Regions from separate parts of the Nocardiopsis sp. NPDC058631 genome, predicted to be linked through region 3. Evidence: riboswitches for the same ligand, from Rfam matches in the RefSeq annotation. Region 3 holds a riboswitch; each other region holds the start of a gene.
What was found. Region 3 has a riboswitch for cobalamin ahead of metE (5-methyltetrahydropteroyltriglutamate--homocysteine S-methyltransferase). Riboswitches for the same ligand answer to the same signal wherever they lie in the genome.
Positions count from the first base shown of each region.

Region 1 (6,212 bases), on a different contig from region 3:
ACGAAGAACGGCGCGATGTACAGGTACGGCGAGGCCTTCATGTCGAAGACACTCAGCCGGTCCCTCAGGGATGGCTTGGGTCTTGTCTGGGGCGGCACGGTCTCTTTGGGCCGGTCCACTGTGGTTTTCATGTCAGTCTCATATCCCCGCCGGGGGCCGACGGCGCGTAGCCGGCGGCCCCCGCTCCGGCATCGTCAGTTCTCGTCGATGAGCTCGTCGAAGAGCTGCATGGCCTCGTCCCACGCCTCGTCGGCCGTGGCCGCGTCGTCGTCGAGGAGCTGCAGCGCGGGCCCGAACACGTTCTCCTGGATGACGGAGTCGTCAGGTCCCTTGAACTGGGCGACGACGCCCTCCGCGCGCGAGGCGAGGATCGCCCCGGTCGGGGCGTCGTTGAGCACCTCGTTCGGTGTGGCCTGCTCGGCGACGTGCTCCTGGGCCTCAAGCGTGCTCGGGAAGTTGCCGATGGTCTCCGACACCGTGATCTGCTGCTCCGGGTGGGTCAGCCACGCGGCGAGGGCGGCTGCCTCCTCCTGGTGCTCGGAGGTCTGCGGGACGGAGAGGAAGGCTCCTCCCCAGTTCGCGGCGCCACCGGGGAACACGTCGGCGAAGTCCCAGCCGCTCTCCGGACCGCCACCGGCGGAGTCGAGCTGCTCGCGCACCTTGCCGAGCATCCAGCCCGGGCAGACGAGGGTCGCGAAGGACCCGTCCACGAAGGCCCTGCCGTTGCCCCAGTCGTGGGCCTCCTGAGCGGCGGACAGCCCGTCACCGGTCGCGGCCGCGAGGAGCATGAAGTTCTCCTTGAGCGCGGCGTTGCCCTTCACGTTGAGCTCACCGTCAGCGGTGTAGTAGCCCTCCTCCATCTGGTTCACCATGGAGTTCCAGATGAAGCCCGACTGGTCGTACCAGGCACTTCCCGTTGCCTCGTGGTACTCCCGGCCCGTGTCGAAGTACTGCTCCCAGGTGGCGCCGTCGCCCCCGAGCATCTCGGCGACCGCGTCGCGGTCGCTCTCCATCCCGGCCTCGTCGAGGAGCGCGCCGTTGTAGCAGAGGCCCTGCGGGCCGATGTCGGTGCCGTACCCGATCACTCGACCGTTGGCGTCCGTGCCCTGCTCGAACTTCCAGTCGACCCAGTTGTCCGCGATGTCAGCGGCGCCGTGGTCGTTGAGGTCGACGAAGTTGTCCGAGACGTCCATGATCGAGCCCAACCAGCCCTCCTCGATCGCGACCACGTCGCTGAGCCCCGAGCCGGCCGCGAGCTTGGTGTAGACATCGGTGCGCGCGTTGCCGCTGTTGTCGACGTTCGTCGCGTTGATGGTGATCCCCGGGTTGGCTTCCTCGTACTCGGCGTACAGGTCGTCGTACCCGAAGGTTCCGAAGGTCGTCACGGTCAGCTCTAGGGGGTTGTCGGCACTGGCCGGCTCGTTGTCTGCACCGCTGCAACCGGTGAGCACCAGGGCAGCGACAGTCAGTCCCGAAACCGCCGCGATTGTGCCCTTTCGTTGAAAGAGAAGCACGTTCACTCCTATATGGGGGGGTTTGATGAAAACTTAATAAGAGATGGCTTGCTCAGGCGTTTTCGCAGGTTATATAGCGTTCTTTGGCATGTCAAGAGAGCGCTCTCTCAGATTCCGGCAGGCTGGGCGATCCGCCATGCCTGCACCGTTGCCGATTCCGAGAGGTTCTCCACCGATCACGAGGCCTTGTCGCGCCGATGAGGGGCCCGTGGAGGGCGCGAGTGATAACGAAAGGGATGTGCGAAGGAAGGAAGCGAAGCTGATTCGGTTCGGCGGGCGAATGTCCGCTTTTAAGTACTTTGTTATTTAAAGCGAATATTTCAGTACCTAAGGCCCGCCCCGCGTGCCCGACGGAGTACCGCGATCAGATCAGCGGGCCGTCCGCCCGTCAGCGGCGGCGGAAGGGGTCTCGCGGTAGAGGTGTGCGGTGCGGTCCGCGGGGCCACGGCGGTGCGGTCGGCCCGGGACCGCGCACGCCCGCCGTCCCGCGCGCGGCCGCCTCCCACAGCGTCGGGCACGCCCCTGCCCACGCCCCTGGGGGCAACTTGCCGGAACAGCAATTTTTAGTGCCATAAGTGGAGATCCTGTCGAGACTGGGCGCACCTCGACAGAAAGAGCCCCCATGAGCACCGACCAAGCGACCACGTTCGGGGACGGCGTCCACGCCCCCGGAGCGACAACCGCCCCACGGCCGTCCCCGCGCGGCCTCCTCCGATCCGTGCGGGCGACGGCGACCCTCCTGCTCGCCCTCCTGCTCATGGCCGGCGTCGCGGCCTGCGCCACGTCGGCCCCCGAGGAGGAGGTTCCCCCCTACGCGGCCGCCACCCAGGGCGACCCCGAGTTCGAGGGCACGTTCCGGCACGAGTTCGCCGACGTCGACGGAGTCCGCATGCACTATGTGACCGGCGGCAGCGGCACGCCGCTGGTGCTGATCCACGGCTGGCCGCAGACCTGGTACGGCTGGTGGTCGATCATGCCGGAACTCGCCGAGCACCACACCGTCTACGCCGTCGACCTTCCCGGACTGGGCGACAGCACCGGTTCGCCGACCGGTTACGACAAAGCCACTCTGGCCAGGTACGTACACACCCTGATCGCCGACGAGCTCGGGGTGGTCGACGCCGGAGTCGTCGGGCACGACCTCGGAGCCGCGGTGGCCTTCCAGTACGCCGCCCAGTTCCCCGACGACACCGAACGCCTCGGCTACCTCGACCTGCCGCTCCCCGGGCCCGGGATCGACGCGTCCGCCTACCGCTCGATGAGCTGGCACATCGCCTTCCACTCCCAGCCCGAGGTCCCCGAGACAGTGGTCGGCGACGACGTTCGCGACTACCTGGCGCTGTTCTACCCCCAGGTCTCCTTCAACGGAACGGCGTTCGGGGGCACCTCGGATCAGTCCCCGTTCACCGACGCCGAGATCGACGAGTACGCGCGGACCTACGCCAGGCCCGAGGCCCTCGCCGGCGGTTTCGACCTCTACCGCACCCTCGACGAGGACGTCCGCGACACCGTGGAGGCGGAACCGGTCGATGTCCCGGCCCTGATCATGACCGCCCAGGGACAACTCGACCCGGTCCGGGCCACCGTGGACACGCGCATGACCGACATCGTGCGCGCGGTGGAGGTGCCGGGTGCGGGGCACTGGCTCGTCGAGGAGAACCCCGGGTTCGTCACCGCGGAGCTGCTTCGCTTCCTCGACGAGTGACCCGGCCCCGGGAGCGGCGCGTGTGCCACACCTGATCCTCGGCCCCTCGCACGGCTGTACTCACCCGACACGAGTCGACGAAGTACTACTGGCGACAGTCCTGGAAGGGGGTGGCGCGGAACTCGCGGTGGTTCACCGTGTGCAGGGTGAACCCGTGCAGCGATGCCCTCCCGGCGCCGCGTACTCCTGCCGCCCCGCCCGCCCCGGAGGGCACGCGAGGCCCTTGGTACCCTTCCGGGGCCAGTCGTACCACGTAGGTGGTCAGGGAATCCGGTGCGAATCCGGAGCTGACGCGCAGCGGTGTGGGGGACGGGCGGGGTACACGAGCCACTGGGACACGCGCGCGGACGGCAAACGCCTACGCGGCACCGACCTGGGAAGGCACCCCGTTCGGAGGAACCCGAGTCCGAAGACCTGCTGGCCCCTCCGCGTCGAGTGCGCGGAGGAGCATCCATGCCAGGCTCCGCGTTCGAGTCCCGACACCTGAGGCATCCCCATGTCGCGCCACGCGCTCACGTCCTCCGCCCTCCCCTGCCTTGCCCTCCCGCTCGTTTCCGTCCTCGTCCTCACCGCCTGCGGTCAGCCGGGTGACCAGGGCGGCGACAGCACCGAAGCGGCTGCCGGGTCCGGGTACCCCCGCACCATTGACAACTGCGGCCACGAGATCACCCTCGACGCGCCTCCGCAGCGGGCGGTCTCCCTCAACCAGGGCTCCACCGAGATCCTCCTGTCCCTGGGGCTGGAGGACAGGGTGGTCGGCACGGCCACCTGGACCGACCCGATCATGGAGGGTCTGGAGGAGGCCAACGCGGACATCCCGCGGCTGGCCGAGAACAACCCCTCCTTCGAGCGGGTCCTGGAGGCCGAACCCGACCTCGTGACCTCGTCGTTCGTCTCCACACTCGGCACCGGCGGCGTCGCCGCCCGTGAGCAGTTCGAGGAGCTGGGCGTGCCCGCGTACGTCTCCCCGACCGACTGCGCCGCGGGCAAGGACAACGAGGGCGGCGGGGACGGCTCCCGGAGCGAGCCCCTCACCCTGGACGCCGTCTACGGTGAGATCCACGACCTGGCCGAGGTCTTCGGGGTGGAGGAGCGCGGGGAGGAACTGGTCACCGAACTCCAGCTCCGGGTGGACACCGCGACCGAGGACCTGGAGGTCGAGGACGTCTCCCTCATGTACTGGTTCGCCAACTCCCAGTCGCCCTACCTCGCCGGCTGCTGCGGTGCCCCCGGCGCCATCACCAGCGCGATCGGTGCTCAGAACGCCTTCGACGACACCCATGCCGAGTGGCCCCAGATCAACTGGGAGACCGTCGCGGACCGCGACCCCGACGTCATCGTGCTCGGTGACCTGACCCGCGAGTCGCAGACCGCGGAGACCGCGGCGGCCAAGATCGAGTTCCTGGAGGACAACCCGGCCACCCGCAACCTCACCGCCGTGCGGGAGGAACGGTACGTCCTGCTCAGCGGTCAGGCGATGAACCCCTCGATCCGCACGGTCGAGGGCATCGAGCTGGTCGCCCACGGCCTGCGTGAGCTCGGGTACGCCCGGTGAGCGGTGCGCGTCTGGCGCTGCTCATCACCTCCGGCCTGCTGCTCCTGGCCCTGTCGGTCTCGGTCGCCGTCACCATCGGCCCCGCCGACATCTCCCCGGCCGAGGTCTGGAGGTCGGCCGCCGCCCGGTTCGGGTGGGGCGGGAGCCCTCTGACGCAGTTGCGTGAGGGCATCGTGTGGAACCTGCGCATGCCCCGCACCCTGCTCGCAGCGGTGTGCGGGGCCGGTCTGGCCGTGTGCGGTGCGGTCATGCAGTCCCTGCTCCGCAACCCGCTGGCGGACCCCTTCGTGCTCGGGGTCTCCTCCGGTGCCTCCACCGGGGCGGTCGTGGTGGTCGTGCTCGGCTGGGGCGTCGGAGTGGTCTCGCTCCCGGCGGGGGCCTTCGTGGGCGCCCTGCTCTCCTTCGGCATGGTGATGCTGCTCAGCCACAGCCTCGGCGGGAGCATGGACCGCGTCGTGCTGTCCGGGGTCGCGGCCATGCAGCTGTTCTCGGCACTGACCTCGTTCATCGTGCTGACCGCGGCGGACGCCGACACCACGCGCTCGGTGCTGTTCTGGCTGCTGGGCTCCCTCGGCGGCGCCGGATGGACCGACGTGCTCCTGTGCACCGCGGTGCTGTGCCTGGTGCTCGCCGTCTGCCTCGCCAACACCACCACCCTGGACGCCTTCGCCTTCGGTGAGGAGGCCGCGGCGAACCTGGGCGTCCACGTGGGCCGGACCCGTGTTGTGCTGCTGAGCGTCACCGCGCTGCTCACCGCGGTGCTGGTCAGCTCCGCGGGCGCGATCGGTTTCGTGGGCCTGGTCCTGCCGCACGCCGCACGGGCACTGACCGGCTCCTCCCACGCCCGGCTGCTGCCGGTCACCGCACTGGCGGGGGCGGTCTTCCTGGTGTGGGTGGACACGGTCGCGCGGACCGCGCTGGACCCGCAGGAGATCCCGGTGGGGGTGGTCACCTCCCTCATCGGGGTGCCCGCCTTCGTCGCCGTGCTGTACCGAGTGAGGAGGAAGACGTGAACCACTCCGTCCAGGCCCCGGGGGAGGGGCTGCGCGCCGACCGGGTCAGCCTCGGGATCGGCGGTCGGCTCGTGCTCGACGGGGTCACCCTCGCCCCCCGGCCAGGGGAGACCATCGGCCTGCTGGGCCCCAACGGTTCGGGCAAGTCCACCCTGCTGAGGCTCCTCGCCGGGGTGCTCGGCCCCTCCGCCGGCGTGGTCACCCTGGACGGGCGACCGCTGGACCGGGTCGGCCGCCGGGCCGTGGCACGGCGCGTGGCCACCGTCCAGCAGCACGCGCACACCCAGACCGAGTTGACGGTCCGCGACGTGGTGGCCCTGGGACGCATCCCGCACCGCCGGTCCTGGACGCCCATGACCCCGGCCGACCTGGAGGCCGTGGCGCGGGCGCTGGAACGCACCGGACTGACGGACCGGGCCGACCAG
Region 1 is NZ_JBHXQY010000029.1:48,952-55,163, reverse strand. It holds gene ACFWTE_RS12530 (carbohydrate ABC transporter permease) at 1-131, opposite strand, end outside; gene ACFWTE_RS12525 (ABC transporter substrate-binding protein) at 195-1,385, opposite strand; gene ACFWTE_RS12520 (alpha/beta fold hydrolase) at 2,137-3,219, shown strand; cobalamin riboswitch at 3,444-3,656, shown strand; gene ACFWTE_RS12515 (ABC transporter substrate-binding protein) at 3,716-4,774, shown strand; gene ACFWTE_RS12510 (FecCD family ABC transporter permease) at 4,771-5,787, shown strand; gene ACFWTE_RS12505 (ABC transporter ATP-binding protein) at 5,784-6,212, shown strand, end outside.
Region 1: it holds a riboswitch for cobalamin, as region 3 does, so the genes downstream of both, ACFWTE_RS12515 (ABC transporter substrate-binding protein) here and metE (5-methyltetrahydropteroyltriglutamate--homocysteine S-methyltransferase) in region 3, are expected to answer to the same signal.

Region 2 (6,212 bases), on a different contig from region 3:
CAGGGTGATCGCCACACGGGTCCCGGAGGGCCCGCTGTCGATCCCCACCCGCCCCCCCTGTGCCCCGACCAGGGAGCTCACGACCGCCAGCCCCAGGCCGGAGATGCGCCCCGCGCCCTCGGGCCGCGAGGTGACGAACGGCTCGAACACGTGCGGCAGCAGGTGGGGGTCGATGCCCGGCCCGTCGTCGGACACGGTGAGGACGAGGGAGTCGCCCTCACCCCGTGCGGACACGGTGGCTCGCGTGCCCTCCGGGTTGTGGTCGACCGCGTTCGCGACCAGGTTGGCCAGGCACTGCTCCAGCCGTGCCTGGTCCCCCAGCAGGACGTCCGGCGGCGGCTCCTCCACGGTGGCCGCGCAGGCGTAGGGCAGGGCGTCCAGCCGCGCGCGCACGGCGTGGAACAGGTCGGGCAGGAACACGGCCTCCACGCGGACGTCGATCTCGTCGCCGCCCCGGGCGACGGCCATGAGGTCCTCCAGGACCCGGCGCAGGCGGTCGAGTTCGGCGCGCACGACCGCGGCGTCGGCGGTCCCCAGAAGCTCCAGGTGCCCCTCGGCGACGGCGAGGGGTGTGCGCACCTCGTGCGAGATCGCGGCCAGGTAGCGTCGCCGGTTGGTGTCGGCCTGCTCGATGCGCACCAGCATCTGGTTGATCTCGGTGGCGAGTTCGGCGATCTCGTCGCGGGTGGCGGGCACCGGTACGCGGGTGTCCAGGTCGGCGGGGGAGATGGCCTTGGCGGCGTCGGAGACCTCCCGCACGGGCGACAGGGTGCGCCGCACCACCAGCCACAGCACGATGCCGCCCCCGATGACGCCGACGGTTCCGGCGAGCGCGGCGAGCAGCAGGACCGTGGCCGCCGTCTCGCGGGTGGAGTCGAGCGGGGCGACGACGGTGACGACGGCGAGGGCGTCCCCGGCGTCGTCGACGACCGCGGCGTCGAGGACCCGGACCGGCCCCGCGTCGGTGTCGAGGGTGCGGATCGTCCCCGGTTCGGGTGTCGGCGCGTCGCCGCCGCGCATCAGCCCGGCGACGCGCGTGGGGCCACCGGTGCTCTGCAGGCGCGCACCGTCGGCGGTCACCAGCGTCACGTGGCGGGCGCCGCTGGGGCGCACGGCGAGTGCCTGCCTCGCGGCGCGCTCCGCCTCGGGGCCCGAGAGCACCCCGTCGAGTCCGGCCGCCGCGGGGACCTGGTCGGCGAGGGCGTCGCCCACCAGCGCCGACTCCTCCCGCAGGAGGCGGTCGATGTCGGTCAGGCCCGACACGCGGACGAGTTCGTAGGTGAGGAGGGCGACGCCGCCGATCACGAGGGCCATGACGAGCAGGGAACGCAGCACGACGCGTCCGGTGAGGCTCACCGGGTACCGCCCACGAGCCGGTAGCCCGCTCCGCGAACCGTCTCGATGCGTCCGGGGCCGAGTTTGCGGCGCAGCTGGCTGACGTAGACCTCGACCACGTTGGAGGCCCCGTCGAAGTCGTAGCCCCAGACCCGGTCCAGCAGCTGGGGTTGGGAGAACACCTGTGCGGGGTGGCGGATGAGCACTTCCAGGAGGCCGAACTCGCGGGCCGACAGGTTGACGGTGCGTCCCTCGACCGAGGCGGTACGGGCTCCGAGGTCGAGCACGACGCCGCCGGCAGCCAGCACGTCGCCGCGTTCCTGGCCGCCGGTGCGCAGGCGTGCCCGTACCCGGGCCAGGAGTTCGCTCACGCTGAAGGGCTTGACCATGTAGTCGTCGGCCCCGGCGTCGAGGTTGGCGACCCGGTCGCTGACGGCGTCCTTGGCGGTGAGCACGATCACCGGCACCGAGGGGCGGCGCTGCCGCAGCCGGCGCAGCACCTCCTCCCCGGGGATGCCCGGCAGCCCGAGGTCCAGGACGACGAGGTCGACGTCGGGAGACAGGGCCATCGTCAGCCCGTCGATCCCGTCCCCGGCCGCGAGTACCCGGTACCCGGCCGTCTCCAGGCCGCGCCGCACGAAGGAGACGATGCCCTCCTCGTCCTCCACCACCAGAATCGCCAACGTCGTGTCCTCTCCGCCCCGTGGTCCCCCCTTACCGTGGCAGGGACCGCTGAACCGTTCCTGAGCGCCACATGAAGACGTTCTTCAGGTGGCTTTCAGGCCGCCATCATCTCGCCGTCGGATGCTGGAGGCAGTAGAGACCTTCGAGCAAGGGAACACCGATGCAGAGCACGACCGTCATCATCCTCTCCTCCGCCGCCGCCGGACTGCTGGCGGTCGGCACGATCGGCTACCTGGTGGTGGACGACCCCGACCAGCAGGTCGACTCGATCGAACTCACCGGTGTGACCAGCGGTGCCGCCCCCGGTGCGAACGGGGCGGCCTCGTCGGAGAAGAACCCGGCCTCCACCCAGTCGGTCGACGGGCTGGAGCAGCTCGTGGGCGAGCTGCGCGCCGACGACGGTGACGGCGACGATCCCGACGACTGGTCGGTGTCCGGGGTCGAGGTCGACTTCGGCCCCGAGGAGTGGCTGCTCACCGCACCGGAGCTGGAGGACTTCGACGGCAACGGCACCGTGGAGCCGCTCCTGGACGAACTGCGCGGGCTGGAGGGCGGCGAGGTGACGCTCGGCGTGCGCTACGAGGCCGACGACGACCGCGACGACGCCGACGTGTACACCGTCAACGGCCTGGCCTTCCGGGACACCGACAGCGGCCCCGCCCCCTGGCAGAGCACCGGCGACCAGACCGAGGCCGACCGTGACACGGTGTCCGCGAACGCCGCCGAGGCGGTCGGTGAGGGCGCCCGCACCGTCGAGGTCGAGCGCCAGGACGAGGACGGCTGGGACGGCTGGGACGCCGAGGTGCTCGACGCCGGCGGCCAGGAGTACGAGGTGATCCTCGACGCGGCCGGTGAGGTCGTCGACGTGCGCGCCGAGGACTGACGGCCGGGGACCCCGCGCGGCCGTTCCCCGACCTCCCCTCAAGCAGGCCGGAGGGGTCGGGGTACCCTCGTCGGGCCAGTTGAACTCCACTTCGTGGGGCAGGGAACCCGGTGGGACTCCGGGACTGACGCGCAGCGGTGAGGATGACGGGCGGGCACGTCCGGGGGCACCCCCGGGACAGCCACTGGAGCACGGCTCCGGGAAGGCGCTCCGCACCGGTCGACTCCGAGTCCGAAGACCTGCTGGCACCGGCGGTCACGGTCCGCCGAGTCATCCGCGGGCTCCGCGAACGAGCCCCTGACCCGAAAGACGTGCATGTCCCCGACCGGTCCTCCCTCCTCCGCGCGCCGTACGCGTCGCGACCGCTGCCCCGGCGTGCTGAGGCCCTGGCCTGCCGAAGACGGTCTGCTGGTCCGGCTCCGCCTCATCGGCGGCCGGGTCGGCTCCTCCTCGCTGCGCGCCCTGGCCGCGGTGGCCGACCGGTACGGTGCCGGTCGTATCCACGTCACGGGCCGCGCGAACCTGCAACTACGCGCCCTGCCGGGAAACGCGGGACGGTTGGGGCCCGAGGTGCTCCAGGCCCTGGCGGAGACCGGCCTGCTGCCCTCCGCCGGCCACGAGCTCGTGCGCAACGTGATGGTCTCCCCGGGCACGGGGCCGACGGACGCGGCTGCCCCCGCCGGGACCGTGCCGGGCGGCCGGGCCGACCTGCGCCCCGTCGCCTCGGACCTGGACACGATGCTGTGCTCCGTCCCGCGCCGCGCCGACCTGCCCGGGCGTTTCCTGTTCGTCCTGGACGACGGACGCGGCGACCTGGTCGGTCACTCCTGTGATCTGGGGCTCGTCGCCCTCGACGAGCGCGTCGCCCAGCTGAGGCTGGGCGAGCACTGGGGCCCGCTGGTGCCGATCGACGAGGCACCCGCCGCGCTCCTGCGTCTGGCGGACGCGTTCCTGGAACGCCGCGGGGAGGGGCCCACCGCGCCGTGGCACGTCGCCGAACTCCCGGCACCGCTGGCCGAACCGGCGGCACCGGACCCGCGGCTCCCCGTTGCCGCCCCGCCGCTGCCGTACGGCCCGCTGCCCGGAGGCGCGCGGCATGTGCGCGTACCCGACGGGGGCCTGGACCGCACGGCCGCCGAAGCACTCGCCGAAGAGGCGCTCGCCGCCGGTCCCGGCGAACTCGTCATCACGCCCTGGCGCGGTGTTCTGGTTCCAGGAAAGCCCAGCTCCGCCCCCGGGGAGGCGCAGTGACCGTCCCACGCCGACCGAACCGGCACTACGACTACGTCGACGACGGGCCCGCGATCTACGCGGACTCCTTCGCCATCATCCGCGAGGAGGCCGAGCTGGGGCACCTGCCCGCCAACGCGGAACGGCTCGCCGTGCGGATGATCCACGGCACCGGCCAGGTCGACCTCGCCGAGGACCTGGTGGTCCACCCCGACCTGGTGCCCGCGGCGCGCTCCGCCCTGCGGGCCGGAGCACCGATCCTGTGCGACGCACGCATGGTGGCCAGCGGTGTGACCGCGAACCGCCTTCCGTGCGGCAACGAGGTGCTCTGCTTCCTGGGCGACGAACGCGTCCCCGGCCTCGCCCGTGCGTGGGGCACCACCCGCACCGCCGCCGCGGTGTCCCTGTGGGAACCGCTCCTGGAGGGTGCCGTGGTCGCCATCGGCAACGCGCCCACCGCCCTCTTCCACCTGTTGGAGATGCTGGCCGACGGGGCACCGCGCCCGGCCGCGATCGTCGGCTGCCCCGTCGGTTTCGTGGGGGCGGCCGAGTCCAAGCAGGCACTGGCGGAGTTCGGCGGCCGGTCGGGCCCCGACATCCCCTACGTGACCACCCGCGGCCGCCGCGGGGGCTCCGCGATGACCTGCTCCGCTCTCAACGCACTCGCCAAGGAGGAGGAGTGACCGGACGTTTCCACGGTGTGGGTGTCGGCCCCGGCGACCCCGGGCTGATCACCCTCAAGGCTGCCGGGCTCATCGCCGCGGCCGACGTCGTCGCCTACCACGCCGGTGTCGGCAAGGCCTCCAACGCCCGCCGCATCGCCGCGTCGCTGATCCCGGGTTCGGCGGTCGAGGAACAGCTCACCTACCCGGTCACCACCGGCGCGACCGACCACCCGGGCGGGTACGCGGGGGCGCTGGCCGACTTCTACGAGGAGTCCGCCGCCCGGCTGGCCGTGCACCTGGACGCCGGCCGCGACGTCGTGCTCCTGTCCGAGGGCGACCCGCTGTTCTACGGCTCGTACATGTACATGCACGACCGGCTGTCCGAGCGGTACGAGACGGAGATCGTGCCGGGGGTCCCGGCGTTCGCCGCGGCCACGGCGGTGGCGGCGGCCCCGCTGGCCCGGCAGACCGACGTGCTCACCGTGTTGCCCGGCACCCTGCCCGAGCCGGAGCTGGCCCGCCGCCTGGCCGACACCGACGCGGCGGTGATCATGAAGCTGGGCCGGACCTTCCCGGCGGTGTGCCGAGCGCTGGAGTCCGCCGGGCGGCTGGAGCACGCCGTGTACGTGGAGCGCGCCTCCATGGACGGGGAGCGGCGGCTGCCCGTCGCCGAGGTCGATCCGGCGACGGTGCCGTACTTCTCCCTGATCCTGGTCACCGGGGACAGCCGCAACGGCAGGAGGTCCCGGGACCAGGCGGTGCCGGAGCCCCAGGCCGTGGAGTCCGCCGGTCCGGCCGCCGAGCTGCTGGTCATCGGCCTGGGCCCCGGCCCCGGCCACTGGCTCACCCCCGAGGCCTCCGCCGCGCTGGCCGAGGTGGACCACGTGGTGGGTTACGGCCCCTACGTCGACCGCGTCCCGCAGCGCCCCGGCCTGACCAGGCACGCCTCCGGCAACACCGTCGAGATCGACCGCGCCCGCCTCGCCCTGGACCTGGCCCGCGAAGGTGAGCGGGTGGCCGTGGTCTCGGGCGGGGACGCCGGGGTGTTCGGCATGGCCACCGCCGTGTTCGAGGCGGCCGAGGACCCCGCCTACGCGGGCGTTCCGGTCCGGGTGCTGCCGGGTGTCAGCGCCGTGCAGGCGGTCGCGGCCCGGGCGGGCGCACCGGTCGGCGGTGACTTCGCGGTGATGAGCCTGTCGGACCGGCTCAAGCCCTGGGAGGTGATCGAACGCCGCCTGCGCGCCGTCGCCGAGGCCGACATGGCGCTGGCGATCTACAACCCGGCCTCGCGCTCGCGGACCGAACAGGTCGCCACCGCCCGCGAGGTCCTGCTGGAGCACCGCAAACCCGACACCGTGGTCGTGGTCGGCCGCAGCGTCGGCAGGCAGGGCGAGTCCCTGACGGTGACCACGCTC
Region 2 is NZ_JBHXQY010000029.1:24,285-30,496, forward strand. It holds gene ACFWTE_RS12410 (ATP-binding protein) at 1-1,356, opposite strand, end outside; gene ACFWTE_RS12415 (response regulator transcription factor) at 1,353-2,018, opposite strand; gene ACFWTE_RS12420 (PepSY domain-containing protein) at 2,180-2,902, shown strand; cobalamin riboswitch at 2,962-3,164, shown strand; gene ACFWTE_RS12425 (nitrite reductase) at 3,218-4,153, shown strand; gene ACFWTE_RS12430 (precorrin-8X methylmutase) at 4,150-4,815, shown strand; gene ACFWTE_RS12435 (precorrin-2 C(20)-methyltransferase) at 4,812-6,212, shown strand, end outside.
Region 2: it holds a riboswitch for cobalamin, as region 3 does, so the genes downstream of both, ACFWTE_RS12425 (nitrite reductase) here and metE (5-methyltetrahydropteroyltriglutamate--homocysteine S-methyltransferase) in region 3, are expected to answer to the same signal.

Region 3 (6,212 bases):
CCCGGTCGATCTCCTCACGGAGGATCTGCTTGTAGGCCTCCTCCGCGAGCTCGCCGCGGCGGTGCGCGGCGCGGGCACGGCGCAGCTCCGCGGTCTGCGGGAACGACCCGATGGTGGTCGTCGTCAGCGGGGTGTCCACGGGGGTGCCGCGGTTCTGGGGGCGCTCGTAGGCGTCCGGGCCCAGGGCGGCCAGGCGGGCGCGCACGCGCGCGTCGGTGAAGGCGGGGTTGCCGCCGGCGCCGCCACCCGTGTACTCGGCCTCCGCCCCCTCGGAGAGGACGCGGCCGAGGAGTGCCGTCTCCTGCGCCTTCTGCTTGGCGAAGGCCAGCGCCTCGCGCAGCTCGGGGGCGAGGGAGGTCTCCGCGTCCAGGTCGATCGGCACGTGCAGGAGCGAGCAGGACGTGCTCACGGTGAGCTCGTCCGTGAGGGCGAGCAGGGTACCGAGCGTGGCCACGGCGGCGGGGACGTCGGTGCGCCAGACGTTGCGGCCCTCCACCACCCCGGCGACCAGACGGGTGCCGCCCAGCCCGGAGACCTTCACCAGGTCGTCGATGCCCTCGCCGTCGGTGACCAGGTCCAGGCCGACGGCCTCGACCGGAGAGTCCTTCAGGACGCGCAGGGCGGCGGCTCCGATGGAACCGAAGTAGGTCGAGACCAGGAGGGAGGGGCGCTCGGTGAGGGAGCCCAGGCGCTGGTAGGCGCGCTCCAGGAGGCCGACGGCGGCGCGCCCCTCGTCGGTGGCCAGGATCGGCTCGTCCACCTGCACCTCGGTGGCGCCCGCGGACGCGAGGTCCGCGAGGAGCTGGGCGTAGGCGTCCAGGAGCTGGTCGAGCAGCTCGATGGGCCTCCATCCCTCGGGGGCGTCGTCGGCGGCCTTGGCCAGCAGGAGGAAGGTGAGCGGGCCGACCAGGACCGGACGGGTCGAAAAGCCGGCCTCGGAGGCCTCGCGGAACTCGGCGACGGGCTTGTCGCCGACCAGGCGGGGGCGGGTGCTCGGCGACAGCTCGGGGACCAGGTAGTGGTAGTTGGTGTCGAACCACTTGGTCATCTCCAGCGGCGGAGCGCCCTGCTCGCCGCGGGCGAGCGCGAAGTAGCGGCGCAGCTCCTCGTCGCGGTCGCCGGCGGCGGCCGGAGAGGTGAACCGGGAGGGCACCAGGTCGAACAGGACAGCGGTGTCCAGGACGTGGTCGTAGTAGGAGAACGTGTTGGACGGGATGTCGTCGACACCCGCCTCGCGCAGCTGGGCGTAGACGCCCCTGCGCAGGTCGGCGGCGATGCCGTCCAGCTCGTCCGCGGTCGTCCCGCCCTTCCAGTACGACTCACTGGCGCGCTTGAGCTCGCGGTTCGGGCCGATCCTCGGGTATCCGTGCACGGTGGAGCGCACGGAGGGCCGGGAGGCCCCGGAGGTGTAGGACATGAGCTTCTCTCCCTCGTCGAAAGCCGGGTACCGGCCGCGAGGCGAGCGAGGACGCGGGCATGCCGGAGGCCACACCGCGGGCGTGTGCACCTGCTGCCGCTCCTCGGCCCTCCCTCGGGGCACGGGACCACCGGCGGCACGGGTGCGCCGCCGGGCGGAGGCAGGTCTTCGGACTCGAGGGCGCGGACGGTGCCGACACCGTCCTCCTACTGGCCACCGCTTCCCGGTTTCCGACATTACCGACCGGATTACCAGTGCTTATGGCGACGTTCGTTCCCTCATACCGCTGCGGGGCAGTCCCGGAGTCACACCGGGTTCCCTCTTGCGACACGCCCCTCCCCTTCCGGGCGGGGCCCGGGCTCTGGGGTGGAACATGTACCTTCCACGCCTGCAAGTATAGGGAGCACCCCCTCCGCCCCTGTACCCGGCGTGCAGCCCTGTGCCCCCGGCCGCAAACAGCGTGAACCCCCGCTACGCGGCCGACGTCACACCCGAAATGAAGCGTTGCGCGGCCGAGTCCTCCCCTGTGCTCCCCGCGAACGTTCGTCTGTAGATGAACGTGGAGAACCCCTGGTGAACAAGCAGTCCCATCCGACCATGGCCCCCGATCGCCCCCTGTTCACGATCGCGGTCGCGTTGGCGGTCGTCGCGGGGCTGGTCTGGCCCGCCGCCGCCCCCCGCGGCGCCCTCGCCCCCGAACACGTGGGCGACGCCTTCCCCGCCGCCGATGACGGCGAACCCGACGAACACCTGCCCGCGACCGGCGAACCAGACGGGCTAACCGTGGTGGATCCCGGCGACGTGGTGGACCTGACCGAGTCCGGCCTCGACCGCGAGGGCGGCGTGGCCACGGAGGTCGCCTACCCGGTCGTCCCCAACGCCGACCCGCTGAGCGACTTCCTGGAGCGCGAACTCTCCGCCGAGGTGGACGCCTTCGAGACGGCCAACCCCGGCGCGGTCTCCTTCGAGTCCGCATGGAACCTGACGGCGGCCAACGACGACATCGTCGGGGTACGGGTGACCCGTGAGGAGACCGACTCCGAGGGAACCCGGGAGGGGTACACCACCTACTGGTACGACTCCCTGACCGGCACCACCCACCCCTCCACAGCCCTGGTCGCAGGGCAGGAGGAGCTGGAGGAGCTGAACGGCCTGGTGCGGGACGCCCTCCCCGAGGCCGCCGCACCGGACGCCGTCCACCCGATCAGCTCGCTGTACGACTCCGTGGGGTTCAACCCCGACGGCGACCTCGTCGTGGAGTTCGACGCCGGACAGGTCTCCCCCGTCGGCGAGGGCCGGACCCACGCGGTCGTCGACGCCTCGGAGTCCGGCCCCCTCCTATCCGACCTCGGTGAGCGCGCGTCGCACGCCGCGACCCGGGGGGTCCGCGACTTCGCCGTCGCCGATCCGCCCGAGGCGGTCGAGGACGGCCGGGAGCCGACCCCGCCCGGGACGGTGTCGGCCGTGGACGAAGACGTCGACTGCTCCGATCCCGACACCAAGTGCGTGGCCCTGACCTACGACGACGGCCCCGGCGGGCGCACCCCCGAACTGCTGGACATGCTCGCCGAGTACGACGCCCGTGCCACGTTCTTCGTCACCGGCCACCCGGTGATGGAGGATCCGCGGACCGTGAGGCGTACCTACGCGGAGGGCCACGAGCTGGCCAACCACACCCTCAACCACCCCGACCTGGCAGGTCTGGGCGCGGGCGGGATCCGCTCGGACCTCGACATCGTGCAGGCCCTGGTGTACCGCGAGACCGGCTACACCATGGACCTCATGAGGCCCCCCTACGGGTCCACCGACGAGGAGGTCGCGTCGGTGACCGCGGATCTGGGCCTGGCCCAGATCCTGTGGAGCATCGACACCAACGACTGGAAGGACCGGAAGGCGTCCGTGGTCGCCGACCGGGCCGTGGACGGTGCCTCCCCCGGGGCGATCATCCTCATGCACGACATCCACGGCACGACGATCGACGCCTCCCGCACGATCATCCGCGAACTCGACGCGAGCGGTTACACGATGGTCACCGTCACCCAGCTCCTCGGCACGACGACGCCGGGCGAGACCTACGTCGACGGAGCCCCCGAACCGCCCGCCCCGACGGACGGGGAGGGCGGGGCGGGCACCGGCGACGAGACGGTCTGACCCCGCGCCGCAACTCCTGTGAGCCCCGGGACGGCGGTGGGGAACGGGCGTCCCGGGACGCTTCGGGCGGGTGCGGGTCGAATACGGACCACGACCCGCCCTGTGGCGGTGACCACATGTGGTCACCGCCACAGGCGCACGGACGGCGTCCCCTATGTTGCTGCCATCAACCACGTGAGCACCCGCCCAGGGATGAGGGAGACCGGTGTTGTCGTCGAGCCGAGTTCGTCCTGGCCAGGCCGAGTCCCGCCGGGGTCCTGGCCCGGTCCTCTGGCCACGTGTGCGCGGGGTGACCGCTCGGCGCGGTCCGCGTCGGACGGGCTCGGCGGTGGCGGCACTGTTCCTGCCGTTGGCCGCCTGCGGCACCGGCGGAGCCGCGGGGGGTGCGGACCCGGAGCTGATGACCGTGCTACTGGACGAGGCCGGTGAGGAGGTCTCCGAGTGGACAGGTGACGCCGGCGACTTCGGGGACCACCCCCACCAGCCCGACGGCGTGGACCTCGACATCGCCTACCCCACCTTCGAGGGTGCCGACGCGTTCGCCGCGGGTCTGGCCGAGCAGGTCGACCGCGAGGTACGGGACTTCCGGGGGGCCAGCCGCGACCCCGTGCGCCTGGCGATCGGCTGGGAGGTCGTGGCCGCCGGGAACGGGGTCCTGGGTGTGCGCCTGGTGCGCACCGAGGAGGACCTGCACGGTCAGCGCCGGGGATACGGGACGTACTGGTATGACTCGGAGACCGGGCACACCGCGTACGCGACGGAACTGCTGGCCGACCACACCGCCCTGGGGGCACTCGACGGGATCGTGCGCGAGAAGCTGGCCGGCGACGAGGACGTGGACCCGGAGGGGTTGCACCCCGTGATGCGCACGTACGACTCGATGGGGTTCAACGCCGACGGCGACCTGCTGGTGGAGTTCGACGACGGGCACCTGTCCCCGATCGTGGTCGGCCACCCGCCCACGTCGGAGCCGGGCAGGATCGTCGCGGTGGTGCCGTCCGAGGAGGCGGCTCCGCTCCTGTCCGACCTGGGCGAGCGCGCCCGGGCGGCGTCGGCGGTGGAAGAGCCCGTGCTGGCCGTCGACCCTCCCGCCACCGAGGCGGAGTCCGTCCCGCCGGCCCCGGGGGTGGTCGCCGCCGGCGACCCGGACCTGGACTGCCGGGCCCCGGAGGTCAGGTGCGTCGCACTGACCTACGACGACGGCCCCGCCGAGGGGACCCCGGCGCTCCTGGACCTGTTGGCCGAGGAGGAGGTGGCGGCGACGTTCTTCCTCAACGGCGACCCGACGCTGACCCGGCCGGGCGTGCTGCGGCGCACCTACGCCGAGGGGCACGAGATCGCCAGCCACAACGACCTCCACGAGCACATGACGAAGTACTTCGACGAGGACGACCTCCCCGGGCAGGTCGCGGCGGTCAGCGCGATGGTCCGACGGCAGACGGGCCAGGACGTCGACCTGTTCCGGCCGCCCTTCGGCGACACCTCGGGACCGGTGGTCGAGGAGATCGGCCGCCAGGGCATGGCCCAGGTCCTGTGGAACCTGGACAGCCAGGACTGGACGGGCCTGTCCCCGGAGGAGATCGTCGACGGCGTCATGGGCGACGTCGGCCCCGGTTCGGTGGTGCTCATGCACGACACGCTCGCGCCGACCCTCGCCGCGACCCCGCAGCTCATCGATCGGCTGCGGGAGGAGGGCTACGAGTTCGCGACCGTCAGCCAGGTGGTCGGCGACCCCGAGCCCGGCGAGTCCTACCCCGCCGAGGGCATCACCGTACCCGAGTACCGGTAGGCGGCCGGCGGAGGAACGGTGGCCGGTACCGGCCGGTACCGGCCGTGCCCGGCGGGGTACCCCGGACCGCGGCACCCCGGGAGCGGGCCCTGGGCACCCCAGGCACGCCGCGGGGCCGGGAACCCTGGAATCCGCCCGGAGGGTCACCGGCCCCGGGCGGGACGGGCGTCAGACGGCGGCGGTCTCCGGGGCCCGGCCGGTGTCGGGGACGTCGGCGCCGACCGCCTCGCCGACCGAGTTGTACCCGGCCCGGCGGACCAGCCTGGCCAGGCCGCGGTGGATGCGGCGCGGCCAGAGGGGGCCTCCATAGATCAGGCCCGTGTAGCCCTGCACGAGGGTCGCCCCGGCGCGGATACGCGCCCACGCGTCCTCGGGGGTCTCGATACCGCCGACGGCGACCAGGGTGACGCGGTCGCCCACGCGGGAGCGGAGGCGGCGCAGCACCTCCAGCGACCGCTCCCGGAGCGGGGCTCCGGACAGACCGCCCGCACCGGCCGCCTCCACCTCGTCGGCGGAGGCGGCCAACCCCTCGCGGGAGATGGTGGTGTTGGTGGCGATGATGCCGTCCAGCCCCTCGGCAAGGGCGAGGTCGGCGACCGCGTCGACGTCCGCGTCGGCCAGGTCGGGGGCGATCTTCACCAGCAGGGGCAGGGTCGGGTGACCGGCCTCGGTGAGCGCCTCGCGGACGGCGGCGAGCAGGGGCCGCAGCTGCTCCACGCCCTGGAGGTTGCGCAGCCCCGGGGTGTTGGGGGAGCTGACGTTGACCACCAGGTAGTCGGCGTACCGGGCCAGGCGCCGGGCGCTGAGGGCGTAGTCGGCGGGGGCGTCCGCCTCGGCCGTCACCTTGGTCTTGCC
Region 3 is NZ_JBHXQY010000015.1:47,500-53,711, reverse strand. It holds gene metE (5-methyltetrahydropteroyltriglutamate--homocysteine S-methyltransferase) at 1-1,417, opposite strand, end outside; cobalamin riboswitch at 1,574-1,756, opposite strand; gene ACFWTE_RS07930 (polysaccharide deacetylase family protein) at 2,015-3,568, shown strand; gene ACFWTE_RS07925 (polysaccharide deacetylase family protein) at 3,897-5,357, shown strand; gene ACFWTE_RS07920 (quinone-dependent dihydroorotate dehydrogenase) at 5,526-6,212, opposite strand, start outside.